Regions from separate parts of the Pseudarthrobacter sp. GQ63 genome, predicted to be linked through region 2. Evidence: predicted binding sites of a transcription regulator. Region 2 holds the regulator's gene; each other region holds the start of a gene.
The links. Region 2 encodes Rex, which represses fermentation and respiration genes when NADH is low (regulators of the CRP and FNR family bind a similar motif). Its sites were predicted from a motif close to CTTGTGAANNNNTTCACAAG; they were not measured.
Positions count from the first base shown of each region.

Region 1: the regulator Rex is predicted to act here: its motif matches at 3,571-3,590, upstream of AC6CHP_RS07175 (glyceraldehyde-3-phosphate dehydrogenase).
Region 3: the regulator Rex is predicted to act here: its motif matches at 3,498-3,517, upstream of AC6CHP_RS12860 (queuosine precursor transporter).

Region 1 covers NZ_JCAXEF010000002.1:579,370-586,367, reverse strand. Annotated here, with positions in the region: gene AC6CHP_RS07200 (Nif3-like dinuclear metal center hexameric protein) at 1-883, shown strand, start outside; gene AC6CHP_RS07195 (zinc ribbon domain-containing protein) at 1,004-1,741, shown strand; gene AC6CHP_RS07190 (YaaA family protein) at 1,745-2,509, opposite strand; RNA gene rnpB (RNase P RNA component class A) at 2,567-2,958, shown strand; gene AC6CHP_RS07180 (TspO/MBR family protein) at 3,004-3,549, shown strand; gene AC6CHP_RS07175 (glyceraldehyde-3-phosphate dehydrogenase) at 3,809-5,287, shown strand; gene AC6CHP_RS07170 (hypothetical protein) at 5,363-5,572, shown strand; gene AC6CHP_RS07165 (HNH endonuclease family protein) at 5,686-6,483, shown strand; gene AC6CHP_RS07160 (helix-turn-helix transcriptional regulator) at 6,596-6,998, opposite strand, start outside.
Region 2 covers NZ_JCAXEF010000005.1:103,242-110,239, reverse strand. Annotated here, with positions in the region: gene AC6CHP_RS11100 (glycoside-pentoside-hexuronide (GPH):cation symporter) at 1-556, shown strand, start outside; gene AC6CHP_RS11095 (3-deoxy-7-phosphoheptulonate synthase) at 773-1,918, shown strand; gene AC6CHP_RS11090 (helix-turn-helix domain-containing protein) at 2,060-2,272, shown strand; gene AC6CHP_RS11085 (30S ribosomal protein bS22) at 2,422-2,520, shown strand; gene AC6CHP_RS11080 (HAD family hydrolase) at 2,643-3,461, opposite strand; gene AC6CHP_RS11075 (glutaredoxin family protein) at 3,561-3,815, shown strand; gene AC6CHP_RS11070 (redox-sensing transcriptional repressor Rex) at 3,934-4,638, shown strand; gene AC6CHP_RS11065 (hypothetical protein) at 4,701-5,504, opposite strand; gene AC6CHP_RS11060 (hypothetical protein) at 5,614-6,078, opposite strand; gene AC6CHP_RS11055 (YceI family protein) at 6,188-6,736, opposite strand; gene AC6CHP_RS11050 (histidine phosphatase family protein) at 6,949-6,998, shown strand, end outside.
Region 3 covers NZ_JCAXEF010000007.1:53,598-60,595, forward strand. Annotated here, with positions in the region: gene AC6CHP_RS12845 (DUF6707 family protein) at 1-230, shown strand, start outside; gene AC6CHP_RS12850 (SRPBCC family protein) at 315-1,043, shown strand; gene tgt (tRNA guanosine(34) transglycosylase Tgt) at 1,167-2,465, shown strand; gene AC6CHP_RS12860 (queuosine precursor transporter) at 2,602-3,345, opposite strand; gene AC6CHP_RS12865 (TetR/AcrR family transcriptional regulator) at 3,530-4,186, shown strand; gene AC6CHP_RS12870 (TIGR01777 family oxidoreductase) at 4,214-5,128, shown strand; gene AC6CHP_RS12875 (hydroxymethylpyrimidine/phosphomethylpyrimidine kinase) at 5,249-6,121, shown strand; gene AC6CHP_RS12880 (serpin family protein) at 6,273-6,998, opposite strand, start outside.

The DNA.
Region 1 (6,998 bases), on a different contig from region 2:
TTCCGGGAAAGACGCGTCCGGCAATGACGCGGCGGCGGGGCAGACGCAGGTCCCCACTTTGGGCGAGATGCTCCTGGCCGTCGAGGAACTGTGGCCCGAGTCCCTGGCGGAGAACTGGGACGAGGTGGGGCTGGTGGCGGGACACCCCTCGGCTCCAGTCACGAGGGTCATGTTTGCCGTGGACCCCACCCTGGAAGTCATTGAAGAAGCAGTGGAGTGGGGTGCCGAGCTCCTGATCACCCACCATCCGCTGCTGCTGAGGGGTGTCACCTCGGTCGCGGCCACCACGCCCAAGGGCCGGGCCGTCCACCGGTTGATCGAGTCCGGCACAGCCCTGCTGACCGTCCACACCAACGGCGATTCCGCCGTCGGGGGCGTTTCCGATGTCCTGGCCGACGCCCTGGGCCTGCAGGACGCGGCCCCGCTCACCGTGGCGGCAAACGGACTGCCGGAAGAGGGAATCGGGCGGGTAGGGGACCTGCCGGAGGCCATGAGCCTGGGAGACTTTGCTGCCCGGGTGTTTGGCATCCTGCCCTCCGTGGCAGGGGGAGTGCGGGTGTCCGGCGACAAGGACGGCCTGGTACGGCGCATTGCCGTCTGCGGCGGCGCGGGTGACTCGCTCTTCAACGAGGTCAGGGCCAGCAACGCCGACGTCTACGTCACGGCGGACCTCCGCCACCATCCGGCGTCGGAGGCAAGGGAAGCTGCCCACAACGGCCGGCCCTACCTGATTGACGTTTCCCACTTCGCCAGTGAGTGGCTGTGGCTGCCGGCCGCGGCAGCCGCGCTGGGCAATGTCCTCGCCGACCAGGGCCATGACGTCGAAATCCAGGTCAGCACCACCAACAGCGATCCCTGGGACTTCATCCTCACCCCGGGTTAAGCCCGGAGCCGGTGGAGACACAGCGGGGCAGGGGAGCTGGGGAGCAGGGCAGGCGCTAGAGTCTAGGAAGCGCCGTCCAGGCGCCCGGCACCGGCCGGAAGGAATCAAGCGGAGGTAACAGTGGCGAAGGCAGCACCGGCGGAACAGTTGAAGTTGCTTGGACTGCAGGGGCTGGATGCCAAGCTGAAGTCGCTTGCCAACCGCCGCCGCGCGCTGGAAACCGATCCGCGCATCAAGGACCTCGAAGCCGCCCTTTCCGTCGCCAACGGTGAGCTGGGCGCCGCGAAAGTGGCTGTCCACGACGCCCAAGCCGAACTCAGGCGCGCCGAGGCGGACGTGGAACAGGTAGCCTCCCGTATCCAGCGGGACGAGGCACGGCTGAACAGCGGCACCGGCCTGTCCAAGGACCTGGTGGCCCTCCAGAAGGACATCGCCTCGCTCAATAAGCGGCGCTCGGACCTGGAGGACATTGAACTCGAGGTGATGGAGCGCCTTGATTCCCTGCGGGCCACCCAGGCCCGGCAACAGGGGATTGTGGATGACATCCAGGGGTCGTTCGGCACCATCCGCGCCGAGCTGGACGCGGAACTGGCCGCCGTGGAAGCGGAAGCGGGCGGCCTCCGCGCACAGCGCTCCGAATTCGCTGCGGGCCTGGATGCCGGCCTGCTGGCCGTCTACGAAAAGACGCTGGCCAGGCGCGGAGTGGGCGCCGCCAGGCTGTTCCATGGCACCTCCGAGGCGTCCGGCATGAAGCTGAGCCCCGGCGACCTTGCCGAGGTCAAGGCCGCAGCTGCCGACGACATCGTCTTCTGCCCGGACTCCGGCGCCATCCTGGTCCGCTCGGAGGAGTGGGCCTGACCCTCAGCCCGGCAGGATGATGTTCAGGGCGTGCGGCTTCCGGGCTGAACCTTCAACCAGTTCCGCGGCCCACACTTCCCGCGTTGCCTTCAAGAGTTCCGACGGCGCTGCCGGGGCCTTCCCTCGCCGGACCAGCAGGTGCCGGGCCAGTTCGCCGCGGGTGTGCTTGGCGAAGTGGCTCACCACCTTGCGGACCCCGTTCACCTCGGTGAAAACGTTGACGGACACGGTCTGGGCAGCGGGCGGCGCCCACGCCGCCGCGTAGGTGCTTGAGCGGCAGTCCACCAGCAATTGCCCCTCCACCGCTCCGGCAAGGGCATCGGTGAGCTGTGGCTTCCAGAACGAGGCGAGGCGGCCGACGTCGGGCAGTGCAGTACCCATGGACAGCCGGTAGGCAGGCACGCTGTCACCAAAACGGATCACGCCCCAGAGCGCGGAAACCACCAGGACGGACGCGTCCGCCTTGCGGCGCTGCGCAGCCGTGAGGGTTTTGTAGCCCAGGGCGTCATAAAGCACCCCCGAATAGATCCGGTGGGCGGGCGCCGCCGGTTCGGCATGAAGCCGCGTGTTGCGGTCGACGTCGTCCTGGAGCGATGCGCCCACACCCAGCAGCGAGAGGGCGTCCTCGTGCGCGCTCACCGTTCCCAGCGCATCCAGCACTTTGGCGCGGCAGGCGTTCAATTCGGGGAAGCTCAGGGAAGTCCATTCGACGGCGGATCCGCGGACGGCGGGTGTCTTGCCTTCGGAAGGGGGAAGCAGAATCAGCACCGTCCGATCCTACCGGCGGCGGGAAAGGGCAAGCCCACCGGTAGACTGGGGTTTGGATGGGTTGACCAGGCGGCCGCGCGTCACGCAAGTGGCTCGAGGAACGTCCGGGCTCCGCAGGGCAGGGTGGTGGGTAACGCCCACTCGGGGTAACCCGCAGGCCAGTGCCACAGAGAACAGACCGCCTGGGTCGCGCCGGTTTGAAAGCGGCACGAACCAGGTAAGGGTGAAACGGTGGTGTAAGAGACCACCAGCTTCCCGGGTGACCGGGAAGGCTAGGTAAACCCCACCCGGAGCAAGGCCAGACAGGACACGTTTGAGGGCTGCCCGCCCGAGTGTCCGGGTAGGCCGCTGGAGGGCGCCGGCAACGGCGTTCGTAGATGGATGGCCGCTACTCCCGTGCCGGCAACGGAACGGGAGCACAGAACCCGGCGTATCGGTCAACCCATCCATCCACACTGGTTTGACCTTGGACGATGTGTTGGGGATCCTGAACCGTGCCCGCAAATCATGACCCGCAAGACAGCCCCGGCGCTGCTCTTCCGCAGCAAGTCCCCGGACGCAGCCAACAGGCTGTTGCCCTGGCCGGCTTCTTTTCGCTCTCCCTGGCCGCATGGGCCGCGGCGTCGGTCCCCATCATCCTGCATTCCAGCGGCTGGTTCGCGGTGTCGGCCAAGGCCCCCTGGATGCCGCCCGGCTGGATGTTCAGGAGCATGTGGATGCTGCTGTACGCCGCGGTTGCGGTGGCCGCCTGGCTGGTCTGGCGCAAGGGAGCCCTTACCGGAGGCACGCTGGCGGGCTACCTCACCCAGTTGGTGCTCAACGCCGCATGGCCGCTGGCCTTTTTCGGACTCTTTCCCGTGTTTGGCGGTGCGTCCCTCTGGGCGGCTTTCCTGGTGATCGCGGCCCTTGGAGCCTCGGTTGCCTTCCTCATCCTGCGCTTCGGTCCGGTAAGCCCCGCAGCAGGCCTGTTGATGCTTCCCTACCTGTCCTGGGTGGTTTTCTCCTCCAGCCTCAATCTCTATTCGGCCATCCACAACTGATCGTCTGGCGCAACGGCCTTCCTTGTGAGTGATTTCACTCCATCCGGGCCGAATTACGGACGCCAGCCAATTTAGAATGGATGCGGACGCAGGAGTTCTTCCGCCGGAGTTGCGTTCGCAGCCGGCGGTTTTTCTTTGCGTGTGATTGATCCAGGCGCCCGGGGGCCGACCCCCGCGGGCGCAGGCGCCCCTGCACGACATGTGGTGGCCGACAACCGTGTACGAGGACGTACACGGCTGAACCGAGGAAGGTATTTCTGTGAGCCAGACGTCAGATTCTTGTCTTGATACGTGGATGGGCCGCGAGGCCCTCGCCGAGGCCATGATCCCGGTGATCGGCCGGTTGTACCGCGAAAACAACGTGGTCACCAGCATCCACGGCCGGAGTTTGATCAACAAGTCCACCATGAACATCCTCAAGGCGCACCGCTTTGCGCGCCGCATGAGCAAGGACGAACTGCTGCTGGAGGAGACCGCTCCGCTCCTGAACACCCTGGCCAACCTGGAGCTCGGCGCGGCCGCGATCGACATTGCACGGCTGAACCAGAAGTTCAAGGAAGAGGGCAACGGCGCCACCCTTGAAGAATTCCTCCGCGCGGAACTGGCCGACGTCGTCGGCAAACGCGGCGGCGATGACCGCACCAGCACCGATGTGGTGCTTTACGGCTTCGGCCGGATCGGCCGGCTCCTGGCCCGCCTCCTGATCGAAAAGGCCGGCGGCGGACACGGCCTCCGGCTTCGCGCCATCGTTGTGCGCAAGGGCTCGGACAACGATCTCTCCAAGCGGGCCAGCCTGCTGCGCCGCGACTCCGTGCACGGTTCCTTTGAAGGCACCATCCGGATTGACGAGGAAGCCAACACCATCACGGCAAACGGCGTCCAGGTGCAGGTCATCTACTCGGACAACCCGGCCACCATCGACTACACCGCCTACGGCATCAGCAACGCCCTGGTGGTGGACAACACCGGACGCTGGCGTGACGCGGAAGGCCTCTCCCAGCACCTGCAGAGCAAGGGCGTTGCGCGGGTGCTCCTGACTGCCCCCGGCAAGGGCGACCTGAAGAACATCGTGCACGGCATCAACCAGGGCACCATCGAGGATACGGACAAGATTGTGTCCGCAGCGTCCTGCACCACCAACGCCATCACGCCGGTGCTCAAGGCCATCAACGACAAATTCGGCGTGGTCCACGGGCACGTGGAGACCGTCCACTCCTTCACCAATGACCAGAACCTGATCGACAACTTCCACAAGGGCGACCGCCGCGGCCGGTCGGCGGCACTGAACATGGTGATCACGGAGACCGGCGCCGCCAAGGCCGTCGCCAAGGCCCTCCCCGAACTGCTTGGCAAGCTGACCGGCAGCTCCATCCGCGTCCCCACCCCGGACGTGTCCCTGGCCATCCTGAACCTGAGCCTGGAGAACGGGACCACCAAGGACGAGGTCAACAACTACCTGCGGGAGATGTCCCTGCACTCGGACCTGCGCAAGCAGATCGACTACATCGACTCACCCGAAGTGGTGTCCACCGACTTCGTCGGGTCCCGCCGCGCGGGCATCGTTGACGGCCTGGCCACGATCTCCAACGAGAAGAATCTGGTGCTCTACGTCTGGTACGACAACGAGTTCGGTTACAGCTGCCAGGTGGTCCGCGTCATGGAGGAGATGGCCGGCGTGAACCCGCCGTCGTTCCCGGCAAAGGAAACTGCAGCCGCCCTCGCAGCCATCGCCGTGTAGGCTTCCGGCCAGGGTCTCACGATTTCCCGGCTGATGATGCTGGAATCAGCCGGGAAACGGGACCACACTGGTGGAATGGAAAATGATTCGACGCTCCAGCACGAAACAACCCTTGAGCACGCCCTCGACATCGCCAAAGCCAACCACAAGGAGGCTGTCCGGCTCCTTGAGGGCGCCCGCGCCGCCCACAAAACGGGCGACGTCGGAGAGGACCGGGTGCGCCAGCTCGAAGGGCTGCTGGCTATCGCCGAGGAAGACCTCCGAAGAGTGATGCGGGAGCAGTAACCCCGCCGGTGTAACCTTCCACTCTCCCTCCACACTGTGGATATCAGCGGGGGTGCCGGACGGGTGTCCTAGGCTCGTCTGGTGCATGAGAGTACCGCAAGGCCAGGAACCCCATGACCGTGAGCTGGTCCTCCTATCGGCGGGCGAGACGGCGTTCACGCCAGGCGTGGGGAATCCTGGCGGCAGCTGCAATAGCGGCCATGGTGGCCCTGTCCTGGTTCTTCACCGCCGGACAGTTTGCCGCAGCGGAGCCTGCGGTTTCCGGCCCCACTGAAGCTCCTGTCTTTGATCCCGCGTGGATGAAAGCTGTTAAGCCTGTGCACCCGGTGCCCGCAGGTTCTGCCCTCGCCGCACTGGACGGGCTGGCCGTCAAGGGACGCGCCGCCGCGTCGGACTACAGCCGGGACGCCTTTGGCCAGGCCTGGCAGGACGTGGACCGGAACGGCTGCGATACCCGCAACGACATCCTGCGCCGCGACCTCACCGACGTAGTGCTGACGGACGGCTCCGGATGCCGGGTGGCAGCCGGTACGTTCCATGAGCCCTACACCGGGCAGTTCGTGGACTTCCGCCGCGGCTCAAACAGCAGCCGGGCGGTCCAGATAGACCATGTGGTTGCCCTCGGCGACGCCTGGCAGAAGGGCGCACAGTCGCTGACGGCGGGGGAGCGCCAGAACCTTGCCAACGATCCACTGAACCTCATTGCCGCAGACGGTCCTGCCAACCAGAAGAAGGGCGCCGGTGACGCCGCCACCTGGCTTCCCAAAAACACGTCGATCCGCTGCCACTATGTGGCCCGCCAGGTTTCAGTAAAGGCCGCCTACGGCCTGTGGGTCACAGAAGCGGAGAAGGACGCCATGAAGCGCGTCCTGGGTTCCTGCCCCGGCCAGCAGACGGTTGTGGCCCGCTGAGCCGGAACCCGGCTGTACCGCGTCCGACCTCACCCGTTGCTGCCGCCGGGCACAGGCAATCAGGCGGCGCGCGCCGTCGGGCCTGGTTGTACTGACGAGGTGCTTGAGCTACTCATTCGCCCCGACCGTGCACCGGCCTGGCGTTTGCTGGGGGTTCTCCGACCTCGTGGATGGCGTGGCCGCCGCAAGCCGTCCTGGTGACGCTGGCCCGCTCGATGCCCGAGACGGTGAACCATCGCATGGCGTTGCGCAGTCGGCACCACCCAACCAGGTACCACTGGCCGTTGGTGGAGGCGAACAGCACCGGCTCAACGTCGCGGGTGGTCGTGGTCCCGTCTCTCGATGTGTAGCGAATGCGGATCACGCGCTGCTCGGCCATCGCCTCATCCAGTGCCGACTTAATTGCGCGCGAAGAGGAGGGAAGCGCGTTGACCCAGACGCGGTGGGCCAGCTCGTCGGCCCGTGCCCGGGTTTTGGGATCGAGGACATCCAGGATCTTCTTGACACCTGCTGCT
Region 2 (6,998 bases):
GGACCTGTTCCCCCTGATGGCCGCCGCGCAGGTGGCCATCACGCTCACTGTGGCGGTCCTCATTCCGCGTCCGGTGGCGCGCTGGGGCAAACGTGCTGTCTACAGCGCCGGTGCGTGCCTCGGCGCCGTTGGCGGCCTGCTGGTTTTCCTGGCGCCCGCAGAGGCGCCCCTGCTGGGCGTGGCAGGCCTGGTGCTGGGTCTGCTTGCTTCCGCGTCAGTCAGCATTGTCACGTGGGCGCTGATCGCGGACACCGTGGAATACGGCGAGTGGAAGACCGGGGTCCGGGTGCAGGGCATCAACTACGCGCTCCTGGCAGCCACCAGGAAGCTGGGTATGGGCTTCGGCGCCGGCGTTGTGGCATTTTCCCTGGCCTGGGGCGGCTACGCGTCGGGTGTGGCAGAACAGCCGGAATCCGCAACCCTGGCCATCCGGGCCGCGGCGGGACTGCTGCCCGGCGTCCTGGTCCTGGCAGCCGTGGGCATCATGTACTGGTACCGCCTCACGGACCGGAAGCACGCCGAGCTGGTGGCAAGCCTGACGCGTGATGCAACGTAACCGTTTTTGCCATCCGCGGAACCTGCGGTTATGGTTCATGGCATGACTAACCGTTGGTATGCGTATTTTTCGTTGGCTCTGGAGGGGCCCGCGTCTAACTGACACGCATCCAACTTTCCTTCAGAGCCAACAGGGCAGAGATTATTCTCTGCCCTTCGCCGTTTCTCCGGCGGGTTCTGATCCGGGCCCGCTTCCCATCTGGAACAGGACCCGAACATGAGCACCGCAACAGCCCCCGCAACCACAACCGCCGGCACTTCCGCAACGGAATCCGCGGCCAGGTCCACGTCGAACCTGCGCGTCAGCGAATTCACCCCGTTGCCCACCCCGCAGGAACTGATCGCGGAACTGCCCCTGGACGCCCGGGTAGCTGACGTCGTCGAACGCGGCCGCGATGAAGTCCGGGCCATCATGGACGGCGTGGATGACCGCCTGCTGGTGATCGTTGGGCCCTGCTCCATCCACGACCCCAAGGCAGGCCTGGAGTACGCACGCCGGCTGGTGAGCCAGGCCGAGAAGCACAGGGAAGACCTGCTGATCGTGATGCGCACCTACTTCGAAAAGCCCCGCACCACCGTGGGCTGGAAGGGCCTGATCAACGATCCCCGCCTGGACGGCAGCCACGACATGGTGACCGGCCTCCGCACCGCCCGGCACTTCCTGCAGCAGGTCACCGCCCTGGGCCTCCCCACCGCAACGGAGTTCCTCGAACCCATCAGCCCGCAGTACATGGCCGACCTCATCTCCTGGGGTGCCATCGGGGCGCGGACCACCGAAAGCCAGATCCACCGGCAGCTCGCGTCCGGGCTGTCCATGCCCATCGGCTTCAAGAACGGGACCGACGGCGACCTCCAGGTGGCCATCGACGCCTGCGGTGCAGCGGCCGCGGCCCAGGCTTTCCTCGGCATTGACGGTGACGGCCGGGCAGCCCTGGTGTCCACCGCCGGGAACCCGGACACCCACGTCATCCTCCGCGGCGGGCGCAAGGGACCCAACTACTCCGCCGCCGACGTCGGGGCGGCGTCAGCCACGCTGGCCGGCAAGCAGCTGAACCCGCGCCTCATCGTGGACGCCAGCCATGCCAACAGCGGCAAGAGCCACCACCGGCAGGCCGAGGTGGCGCTGGAGATCGGCGCGCAGCTCGAGGACGGCGGCACGTCGGCGCAGGCGATTGCCGGCGTCATGCTGGAAAGCTTCCTGGTGGGCGGTGCGCAGAACCTTGATGTTGCGGAGCACGCGGCCGGACGGGCTGAGCTGGTGTACGGGCAGAGCGTCACAGACGCCTGCATGGAGTGGGACGTTTCGGTCTCCGTCCTGGACCAGCTGGCGGCGTCCGCGCACAAGCGCCGGGCAGCGAATTAGGGGATTTACTACTTTCACTTCTGCCACAGGAACATCTAGAGTATCTAGATAAGTGGTTGGTGGATGGCTCAGCATCGGAACACCGCATTGGCATGTACCTGGGGTCACTGTTGTCCATCCGTCAGCAAAGGAAATAGGGAAATGTCGGCAGAACAGAACTTCTCCAACGCGAAGTTCCTGACCGTGGCTGAAGTCGCCCAGGTCATGCGCGTCTCCAAAATGACTGTGTACCGGCTGGTGCACTCCGGCGAAATGCCGGCAGTGCGCTTCGGCCGCTCCTACCGGGTTCCGGAACAGGCCGTTGAGCAGTACCTCAAAGGTGCCGTCGTGGACGGCCACACCGAGACAGCCTGAGCAACTGTCCGTAGCCGCCTCCCGGAAGCGGTACCCTGTTAAGGAACGTTTTACGTCATTGTAAGAATCTGTCAGTTGTTCAGTTCGTAGCTCTGTCCACGAACAATTTCCATCAGACAGGTATTGCATCTAGTTTGTAAGGAACTTACGTGGGTTCAGTAATTAAGAAGCGTCGCAAGCGTATGGCCAAGAAGAAGCACCGCAAGCTGCTTCGCAAGACCCGTCACCAGCGCCGCAACAAGAAGTAGAGATACTTCAACAGCGCAGAAATGCCCGTCGCCTTCCGAGGCGGCGGGCATTTTCTTGTGCTGTCCCCAACTAGGTAGCAGCATATGTCGTTAACAAGGCTCATAAAGACATCTGCTGCGACCTAGATGCGCGGGCCGCGGATGCGGGCGAAGCCCTTCCAGAGCCCGTAGACGGCGCCGCCGGCCGTCGCGGCTTTGAGGCCGAACGTGGCTGCTCGCCGGCCGGACCGGAAGTCGTAGACCGGCCAGTTGTTGTCGCGGGCGTGCCGGCGCAGGCGGGCATCCGGGTTGATGGCCACCGGGTGGCCCACCAGGGTGAGCAGCGGGATGTCGTTGTAGGAGTCGCTGTACGCCCAGCAGCGCTTGAGGTCCAACTCCTCGGCGTCCGCAATGGCCTGGACAGCCACAGCCTTGGCCGAGCCGTGCAGGATGTCACCCACCAGGCGGCCGGTGTACATGCCTTCGGAGATTTCGCCCACGGTCCCCAGTGCCCCGGTCAGCCCCAGCCGGGTGGAGATCACCGTGGCCACTTCGATGGGGGTGGCGGTCACCAGCCACACCCGGCGGCCCACGCGCAGGTGCTGCTCCGCCAGCGCTTTGGCGCCCGGCCAGATGCGGGAGGCGATCATTTCGTCGTAGACCTCTTCGCCGAGCGCCTTGATGTCGTCAACCGTGATGCCCGCGGCCAGCGTCAGGGCGGAGTCGCGGACTGCGTGGACATCGTCCATGTTTTCGCCGCGGGCCACGAACTTGAGCTGCTTCCACGCGAATCCGGCGGCCTGGGCCATGGTGAACGCCCCGCGCTGGTGCATCTTGCGGGCAACGTGGAAGAGGCTGGCGCCGCGCATCAGGGTGTTGTCCACATCGAAGAACGCCGCCTCGCCCGGTTGCGGCGCAGCAACCGGTTTGGTGACTACGGCAACGTACTTCTCCTCGGGCATGCAGTCGAGTCTAGTCAATCCACTGTTCAATCCCCGTTTAGCCTTGTTCCCCCTTGCCCGGCGTCGCCGGTCCCGGGGGAACGGGACTACGGTTAAGGCATGGCCACACCCCGCGTTGTCCTGATCACCAAGGCAGACTGCCACCTCTGCGAAGACGCGCGCGACGCCGTCAGCCGGGTTACGGCCTCGCTGGGACTTGAGTGGAGCGAAGAGTTGGTGGACCACCAGCCGGAACTCCGTGAGCGCTACGCGGAAGAAATCCCGGTGGTGCTGGTGGATGGGGTGCAGCGCGACTTCTGGAAAATCGACGAAGCCCGGCTGGCACGCGTGCTCCAGCGGGCCATGGCACAGTAGGGGAGCAGTACCGTGGTGGAGAGTCCTGTCGTGTCCCTTGCATCGGCGGCTCCTGCTTTGATGGCATTGCCGGTTGGGCCCTAGAGTGGAGTCACAACGCGATGCGAGGGAGGGGCTGGTGGCTTCGCTGGATTCAACCCCCCAGGCTGTCCCGGGCCTGCCGGGAGCCGCGGGCACGGCAGCCAAACAGATTCCGCCCGCTGCAGTGGCCCGGCTGACCCTCTACCTGCGTGCCCTTAATACGCTCCTGGCCGAGGGCGTGGAGCGGGTCTCCTCCGAATCCCTTGCCGAGGCCTCCGGCGTCAGCTCCGCAACGCTCCGCAAGGACCTCTCCCACGTGGGCTCCTACGGCACCCGCGGCGTGGGCTACGAGGTGCAGTACCTCAGCCGGCACATCGCCGCAGCCCTGGGCCTCACCCACGACTGGAAAGTGGCCATCGTCGGTGCCGGCAACCTGGGCAAGGCGCTTGCACGGTACGGCGGCTTCGAATCCCGGGGCTTCGACGTCGTGGCCATCTTTGACGCGGACCAGATGGTGGTGGGCAACGAGGTCGGTTGGCTGCGCGTCAGCGATGTGGCGGACCTGGAAACCGTGCTGCACCGCACCGGAGCCAATATGGTGGTCCTTGCCCTGCCCGCATCCGTGGCCCAGGACATCTGCGACCGCGTGGTGGCGGCCGGGGTCCGCAGCGTCCTCAGCTTCGCGCCCATCATGCTCCAGGTGCCGGAAGGCGTTAATCTTCGCAAGGTGGACATGGCAACGGAACTGCAGATCCTCGCCTATCACGCACAACGGGCGCAGGCCCCGGGGCAGACCGCCTAGTTTCCGTCAGCGGTGCTTGCTGGTTCCGGGGCCCACGCCCGAAGGGTGGCTGGTGCTTGGAGTTACCGGCCGTACGGGTTACCCATATTGCCGCCGTAAGGGTTGGCGAACGGCTGCTGGCGCCGGAAATACGGTGCCGAGGCCGGCAGGTAGAGCAGCACGATGGCCGCGATCCCCAGCAGGGTGCCGATGGTTGCAAAGCTGGGCGGGCCGAAGAGGCCGAAGATGGACAGGGCCGCGAAGACCGTGCCCAGGATCCGTGCCCAGTTCTTGCCCTTGCGGACGAAGAACGCCACCAGCAAGTAGAGGGCGAGCCCGATGATGGCGAACACCACCAGGGTTCCGGCGATGACGCCCTTCATATCCTCGTAGGTGACTCCAGCGCCGCTGCCCTCGATCTGGGTTTCGAAGGCGTCGCGGAACATGGGATCGTCCAGCGTGGTCAGCCCGGTCAGCATCGAGATCACAAAGATCGCGGCGGATGCAATCAGCAGCCAGAAGGAGATGTTGACCATCTGGGGAACGCCCGTGCTGCCGGACGGCTGGGGCTGCTCCGACGGATACTGCGCGTAGGGGGACTGTCCGTACGGCTGCTGGCCATAGCCGGGTGCTGCCGGCGGATTCTGTCCGAACTGCGGCGGGTTCTGGCCGTACTGCGGGGCGTTCTGCCCGTACTGGGGTGCGCCGGACTGGCCGTACTGCGGGGCATTCTGTCCATACTGCGGTGTTCCGGACTGCTGGCCGTACTGGGGCTGGTTTTGGCCATACTGGGGTGCATTCTGGCCGTAGCGCGGACCCTGGCTGCCTGACTCGGAGCCGGGCTCGGGCTCGTTCGGAACGGGAGGCGGGACGGGGGGAGTGCTCATGGGCGGTCCTTTTGCGTGTCGGGTTCCAGGTAAATCGCCGGGATCGGTCCTGTCCCCTACCCCCAGCATCACTTACGTCCACCGTACCCCCGGGCAGGCGCCTTGTGGGTCATTCGGAAGAGGTATTCCCGGAGCGGGCCGCCGCGAAGAAGGCCTGGGAATTGGGCAGCCACAGCAGGACCGTTGCCGCCAGGCTGATGAGGAACGTTGCCCAGTTGCCGCCCTGGCCCACACCCATCATGGCGTTGGCCACCGCCAGGACCAGGGTGGCGCCGGTGAGGGCGGTGAGGCCCAACCGGGCCCAGCGCTTTCCGTCCTTCATGGCAAGGGCGAGGACAATCTGCGCAGCACCCACCGCTGCCGCCAGCAGCATGAGCAGGAGCACCAGCGTGGCCGCCCCTGGTGCCGCGGCAAAGAGCACCAGCGATGCCAGCATGCCCAGCATTCCACCCAGCAGGCCCAGGATGCCGCCCACGAACCAGATCCAGAAGGAGGCCTTGAGTTCGGTGGGCAGGCCCGTCACCAGGAACATTCGGGCAAAACCGCTCCGCGGCGCGCTGGGTGAATTGCTCATGGCCCTCACTGTAAACCCCGCCGGGACCCGGAAGGAGCGGTGTGCTTAAAGACGGCACCCCGGCGCCCGACTGGGAGAGTCCTGGGCCGGGGTGCCGGAGCGGAAGGAATTATGCCGCGGGAGCGATGAAGGCGAGTTCGAGGTTGATGGCAACCTTGTCGCTCACCAGGACGCCGCCGGTCTCGAGGATGGCGTTCCAGGTCAGGCCGAAGTCCTTGCGGCTGATGGTGGTCTCGGCGGAAACGCCTGCACGGGTGTTGCCGAAGGGGTCAACAGCAACACCGTTGAACTCGGTGTCCAGGGTGACGGGGCGGGTGACACCCTTGATGGTCAGGTCGCCGGTCAGCTCGTAGCTGTCCCCCTTGGCCACGAGGCCGCTGGAGACAAAGGAAATTTCGGGGAACTTCTCCACGTCGAAGAAGTCCTCGCCCTTGACGTGGCCGTCGCGGTTTACGTCGCCGGAATCGAAGCTGGCGGTGTTGATGGTGGCGTTGATCCTGGCACCGGTGACGTCCTCGGGGAGGTCAAGGGTGGCGTCGGCTTCGGTGAACTGGCCGCGGACCTTGCTGATGCCTGCGTGGCGGACCGTGAAGCCGATCTCGCTGTGTGAGTTGTCCAGGGTCCAGGTGCCGGTGGTGACGTCTGCGGGAAGTGCCATGGTGATGCTCCTTGGGTTTGCGTACTTGTCGGGCTTGCTGTTGAACCTTCATCTGTTGAAGTCTCAACTAACTGCTGCATCCAGTATAAACATGCATTTGCATGTTTTGTTCCCATCCTCGGAACATTTCTTCAAAAACTTCAGTTCTACTCTCTGTAGAAGCTTGTGCGGGAGATTTCGGATCGCACGCCATCTTTGAGAAACTGGTAAACATGCCCCAAGCCACTGTCCATTTGCTCCGCCACGGCGAGGTCCACAATCC
Region 3 (6,998 bases), on a different contig from region 2:
AGGCCAGGATGGCCGCCAAGGTACGGCAGCGCTCGCTCAATGAGCCCAACCTGTACGACAAGGAAATTTTCCGCTCCATCGACAACTCGAACCATGACGCCGAACGCGAATGGCGGCTGCTGCGGCTCGAGTCCCTGCTGTTCCTGCGGGCCCACGGCGGCTCCGAAACCATCGGGATGGTCGAGCTGGAGCGGCGCATCAGCAATGAGCTTGAGGCCGTCCGCGCCTGACGTCGGACCCCTCCCGCCGGTACGGTGCCTGGTTGGGTAATTTGCCCCTACCCGGCGCCGTGCCGGAGTTGTACATTCGGGGCTATGACGAACAATCTCAGCGTAGTGATCAACGCCGACGCGCCGCAGGTCTGGACCATGCTGCGTGAACCGTCCAAAGTAGCCCAGTGGCATGGCTGGCAGGCAGAGGACCTGGACTCCGAGATCAAGGAGATCTACTTCTCCGGCGATGTTGAGGAGTCACCGGACCACACAAGCCTGACCGTCCATGGCGGGGACGTCTTCGAGCTGAAACCCGTGCCCAACGGAACGCAGGTCAGCGTGACGCGCGGCGCGCTGGACCACGACTCCGAATGGGCTGCCTGGGACGAGGACATCACCCAGGGCTGGCTCACGTTCCTGCAGCAGCTCCGCTTCGCCCTGGAACGCCATCCGCACGGCAAACGCCACACCCTGTTCCTGCACCTCACCGAGGGGCAGGGCTCCGCGATCGAAAAGCTCGGGCTTTCGGATCTCCCGGCGCCGGGAGAAAACTACCAAGTGAAGCTGGGGACCGGCGAGGAGATCAACGGCAAGGTCTGGTACCGGACCAGCCACCAGGTTGGACTCACTGTCCACAACTATGCCGAGCATGGGGAGGGACTCCTGGTGGTGGCCGACCATCCGGCGATCAAGGACGTGCGCGAGGAAGGTGAAGGCTCCCTGGTCATCGTTTCCACCTACGACCTGGGCGCCGCAAGGCTCGAATCGGTGCGCTCCTCCTGGGATGCCTGGCGGGCTGAGAACTACTCCGCGTCCGAACCGGTCAGCTGACCGCCTCGGTTGCCGGGCCGTTGCCGGTGAGGTTGCGGGGACGGGGCAGAATGCTGGCACACTTGTACGGTGCCAGCCAACCCTGCCCCAGCTCCCTTCCCTGCCGCCGCGGCTGAAACGGCCCTGACGGATGCGGCCCCGCGGACTGCAGCCGGCGCCGCGGCGGACCGGCAGTCGGAATTCTCCTTCCGGGTGGGCACCCGGCTCAGCGAGAACTGCCCGCCGACCGCTGCCCAGGTGGCTTCCAACGGCGGCCAGTTCCTGGGACGGACCGGGACCATCTCCACGCCGCACGGTGAGATCCGGACCCCCGCGTTCATCGCCGTCGGAACCAAAGCCACCGTCAAGGCAGTGCTGCCCGAAGCCGTGGCGGACCTGGGCGCGCAGGCTGTGCTGGCCAACGCCTACCACCTGTACCTGCAGCCCGGCGCGGACATCCTGGACGAGGCAGGCGGCCTTGGCGCGTTCATGAACTGGTCCGGGCCCACGTTCACGGACTCGGGCGGATTCCAGGTGATGAGCCTGGGCTCGGGGTTCAAGAAGGTCATCGACATGAAAGCCGTGGATGCCTCCGGGCCGGACGACGCCGTCGCCCCCGGAAAGGAACGCCTGGCCCACATTGACGACGACGGCGTGTGGTTCAAGAGCCACCTCAATGGCGACAGGCACCGGTTCTCCCCCGAGATCTCCATGCAGGTGCAGCACCAGATCGGCGCGGACATCATGTTCGCCTTCGATGAGCTCACCACCCTGCAGAACTCCCGCAGGTACCAGGAGGAATCCCTCGAGCGCACCCGCCTGTGGGCGTTGCGCTGCATCGAGGAACACTTCCGGCTGACCTCGTCCCGGGCGGGCAAGCCGTACCAGGCCCTGTTCGGCGTGATCCAGGGTGCGCAGTACGAGGACCTGCGCCGCAAGGCGTGCCGGGACCTCGGCGCCATGCCGTTCGACGGATTCGGCATCGGCGGGGCACTTGAGAAGGAGAACCTGGGCACCATCGTCAGGTGGTGCAACGAGGAACTGCCCGAGGACAAGCCGCGCCACCTGCTGGGCATCTCGGAACCGGACGACATCTTCACGGCCATCGAGAACGGCGCCGACACCTTCGACTGCGTCTCCCCCACCCGGGTGGCCCGCAACTCCGCCTTCTACACGCCGCAGGGACGTTTCAACCTCTCCGGCGCCAAGTACAAGCGCGATTTCGGCCCGCTCCAGGACGGCTGCGACTGCTACGCCTGCACCAACTACTCGCGGGCCTACATCCACCACCTCTTCAAGGCAAAGGAGATGCTCTCCGCCACGCTGATCTCCATCCACAACGAACGCTTCGTGGTGAAGATGGTGGATGACGCCCGCCTGGCCATCGAGGACGGGACCTTTTTCGATTTCAAGGCGGAGACCTTGGGGCAGTACTACTCCTGACCTGCCCGACCCTCACAGCCGCCGGGCAGCCGTCGCCGGAATCGCCGGAACGGGATGAGCTCGCCGGTGCATTCCGGCGGGCCTGCAGCTTTCCGGCGATCTCGCCGCATCTGGAAGACACGACGACGGGCGGCGGCTACGCTGCGTTCGTCACCGCTGCCGTCGGGGCCCCGTAGCTCGGTTCGCGCTTCTTCACCCAGCGGATCACCAGCGACGTGACGGGGACCAGGATGAACTCCACCAGGGTCTTGTACACAAAGCCCACCACCACGTAGTTCACAAAGGTTGCGGCGTCGGTGATTCCGATGACCGAGGCGGCGATGCTGCAGAAGATCACCGTGTCCACTAACTCGCCGGCCACCGAGGAGCCCATGATGCGGGCCCACAGGGACTTCTCGCCGGAGCGTGCCTTCATCCGCACCATGATCCAGGAGTTGATGGTCTGCCCGGCCAGGAACGCCAGCAGCGACGCCAGCACGATCTGCGGAACGGGACCGAGGGCGCCTTCCAGGGCTGCCTGCTTGGACGTTCCGAACTCGTCGTCGAATCCGGGCAGGGCGATGATTGCCCAGTAGCAGAGCGATGCGAAGACGGACAGCCCGAAGGTGGTGAGGATGGCTTTGCGTGCCACCTTGAAGCCGTAGACCTCGCTGATGACGTCGCCCAGGATGTACGCCAGCGGGAAAAGAAAGAAGCCGCCGTCGGTGATGATCGGCCCGATGGCCACTCCCTTGGACCCCCCGATGTTGGACAGGATCAGCACCACCGCCATGATCGCCAGCATGATGCCGAAGTACGGGGAGCCGATCGAGGCGAACCGTGGACGGTCCGGAACTGGGGTGTCCTGGGGAAGGGCGTGGTGGCCTGAAACAGGGGTCATGGCGGAGGTCCGTTCGTAGTGGTTCGCTCGGTGCCCGGGGAGCGGGAACACCGGCTGTATTAGCACTGTCCCCCAATTCTCCCACTGCGCGGGAGGCTGCCGTGCGGCAGCGTGATGGCCCCAATCTGAACGCGTTCAAATCTGGGGTATTTTTCTTGAACACATTCAAATCCAAGGGAAGCCCATGACCGCAAAGAGCGAGCAGACGCGCCAGCTGGTGGCCGGCGTCGCCCTGCGGATGTTCCGGGAGATCGGCTTCGCCAAAACCACCATGCGCGCCATCGCAGCGGAGGCGGGCGTCTCGGTGGGGAACGCCTATTACTACTTCGCGTCCAAGGACGATCTGGTCCAGGAGCTGTATCTGCAGGTCCAGGCTGAGCACGCGGCCAGGGCCGCCGAAGCGCTCAAGGACGCTGCCGACCTCACCAGCCGGCTTAGGGCCACCCTTCACACGGGCCTGGACGCCATGGCCCCCTACCACCGGTTCGGCGGCGATTTCATAGCCACCGCCATCCGCCCGACGTCCCCGGTCAATCCCTTCGCCGCAGGGTCAACGGCGGCCCGCGAAGCGTCGCTGGACATCTTCCGCACGGCGGTTGAGGCCGCGAAACCGCCGGCACCGAAAAAGCTCAGGTCCGATCTCCCGGAACTGCTGTGGCTTTTCTACATGGCTGTCACCCTCTTCTGGGTCTACGACACCTCCGACGGGCAGCAGCGGACCAGGCGCCTGGTGGACGGCGCCGTCCCGCTGATCACACGGGGACTCTCATTGGCCAGGGTTCCCGGTGTCGGCAGGATCCTGGACGATTTCCTGAGCCTGAGCCGCAGCATCCGCGGCTGAAGACCGAAACAACACAGTGGGGGGACCATGAGCGGCACCAGAACGGTGGTACTGGCCGGAGCTTCCGGATTCATCGGCAAATATTTCCGGGCCCGGTTCGAGAAGGACGGCTGGAGGGTTCGCACCATTGGCCGCAAAGGCGCCAGGGGGTCGCCGTCGGCCACGTGGGATGACGACGACGCCCACCTGGCCCAGGTGCTGGACGGTGCGGAGCTATTAGTGAACCTCGCCGGACGCTCCGTATCCTGCCGCTACAGCGCCAGGAACAAGGCCGCCATACGGGAGTCCCGCGTTTCCACTACAGCGGCACTTGGCCGTGCCATCGCACTGTGCCGGCAGCCGCCGTCGACCTGGCTCAATGCGAGCACCGGCACCATCTACCGGCATGCCATGGATGGCCCGCAAACCGAACGTGACGGCGAACTGGGCACGGGATTTTCGGTGGATGTTGCCCGCGCGTGGGAGTCCGAACTTGCAGCCGCTGTCACCCCGGGGACGCGCAAGGTCCCGTTGCGGATCTCCATCGTCCTGGGCCCGGGAGGAGGAGCACTGCGGCCCTTCGCCATCCTGGCCCGGCTTGGCCTGGGCGGCCGGATGGGGCCCGGTACGCAGAAATTCAGCTGGATCCACGTGGAAGACCTCTACCGGTGCGTGCGCTTCGTACATGCCCGGAAGGACCTCACCGGCCCCGTGAATGTGGCGTCTCCGGATGTGGTGGACAACCGCGAGCTGATGCGCATGGTCCGCCGGGCCTATCGAGCCAGGTTCGGCATCCCCACTCCGGCCTGGCTGCTGCGGCTGGGTGCCATCCTGATCCGGACTGAGACGGAACTGGTCCTGAAGAGCCGCTGGGTCCAGCCGGAGAAACTGCTGGACGCGGGCTTCGTCTACAGCCAGCCCGAACTGGGCCGAGCGCTTCTGCAGATTGCCAGGGGCGCATGAGCCGGCCGCGCCGAGTGGCTTTTGGCCCCGGCGCGGCCTTGGAACCCTGACCAGCAGCACGGCCACATGCTGTACAGGACCACAAAGCGGGCATTCGACGCCGGATGGCAGGATGGTGCCATGACTTCCGCTTCCCTTGATGTCCAGTCCCCCGCTGACACTCCCGCCGTCGTCCTGACCATCGCCGGTTCCGAAGCCACTGGCGGCGCCGGCGCCCAGGCCGACCTGAAGACGTTCCAGGAGCTCGGCGTCTTTGGCATCGCCAACCTGACCTGCATCGTCTCGTTCAACCCGAACGACGACTGGAACCACCGCTTTGTCCCGGTGGACCAGCAGGTCATCGCGGACCAGCTGGAGGCGACCACGGCGGCCTACGGTCCGGCGCCGGATGGGCAGTCCGTGCCCGGCCGGCCGGTGCTGGACACCGTCAAGATCGGGATGCTGGGAAGCCCCGCCACCATCGCCACGGTGGCCGATGCCCTGGGCGGAAACAGGTTCGGGAACGTTGTCCTTGACCCGGTCCTGATCTGCAAGGGCCAGGAGCCGGGGCATGCCCTTGATACGGACCAGGCCCTCAAGGCGCAGATCCTGCCGCTGGCCACCTTTGTCACGCCCAACCACTTCGAGGCCGAGTCGCTGTCCGGCCTGGAAATCACCGACGTCGAGTCCCTCAAGGCCGCCGCCATCCGCATCCACGATCTCAGCGGCGCAGCCGTGCTCGCAAAGGGTGGCGTGCGGCTGGAAGGCCCGGACGCCGTCGACGTCTTCTACGACGGTGAAACCCTGGAAGTCCTGAGCGCTCCCAAGGTGGGCGAGGTGGCCGTTTCCGGTGCCGGCTGCTCGCTGGCTGCCGCAGTGACTGCCGAACTTGCCAAGGGGGCATCACCGCTCGATGCAGCCCGCACCGCCAAGGAGTTTGTCACCGCGGGGATCCGGAACCGCGTGGCCTCCGGCGCCCCGTTTGATGCGCTGTGGCAGGGCGGCGCCCGCTAGCCCGCCGTCCAACCTCGGACGCTCTCTCACTTAAAGCGCGTTTTTCCGGAACCCTCTTGCACTGTGCGCGAGAGGGTTCCGTCTTTTCCTGCATTAGCTGATGGAGCGTCGTCTGGGAGGGACGGCGGCGGGCCTATCCCACGACGTTCATTCACCTGGGATCGGCCACAGTTCCCATGAACAGTGGCAGGCCAGTTTCGCCGTGAACGATCTGGTAGTGGAACGGCCGGTCGAACTCGATGGTCCGCTCGGGCTCCGGTGGAGTGCTGGTGGCCTCTCCGTTGATCTGGGTCACAGCGGCGGCAATGGTGCCCTTTTCGGCCACCGTGATGTTGGCAGCCTGGGCGGCCTGGCTAATCATCATCTGCGGCTGGATATCGTTGAAGTCCTCCGTGGTGCCGAGCATGTTCTCCAGCCCCAGCGCCTCGAAGACCTTGCGGAGATCAAAACTGGACTTGTGGTCCCAGCGGGGCAGCTGGATCTGGACTGACGCGGGCCGGGCGGTATCAAACGTGTCCGCGACTTGCGCAAGTTTCTCCGCGTCGAACGCCACAGGGGCGGCCGTGCCGTCGGGAGCGGATTTCCCTGCGGGCAGGACCAGCCGCATGACGAAACCTTCGGCATAGGGAAGATCCACACCCTGCCAGCCGGTGCCTTCCGCATATTTCATCGTGAGTTCGTTGTGCATGGCTGGCACGTCGATTTCCTCCCCCGAGGCTGTGGTGAAGGGCAGGTCAGAGGTGGCGTTCGGATCGAACGGTGTGCTCCAGGCAGAGGCGAAGTACAACGAGTTGAGCAGGCTGAAAGTGTTGTTGGGGCTGTACTCCGCCGGGGCTTCCTTGATCCTGCCGCCGGTGTTCCTGTTCACCCAGGCATC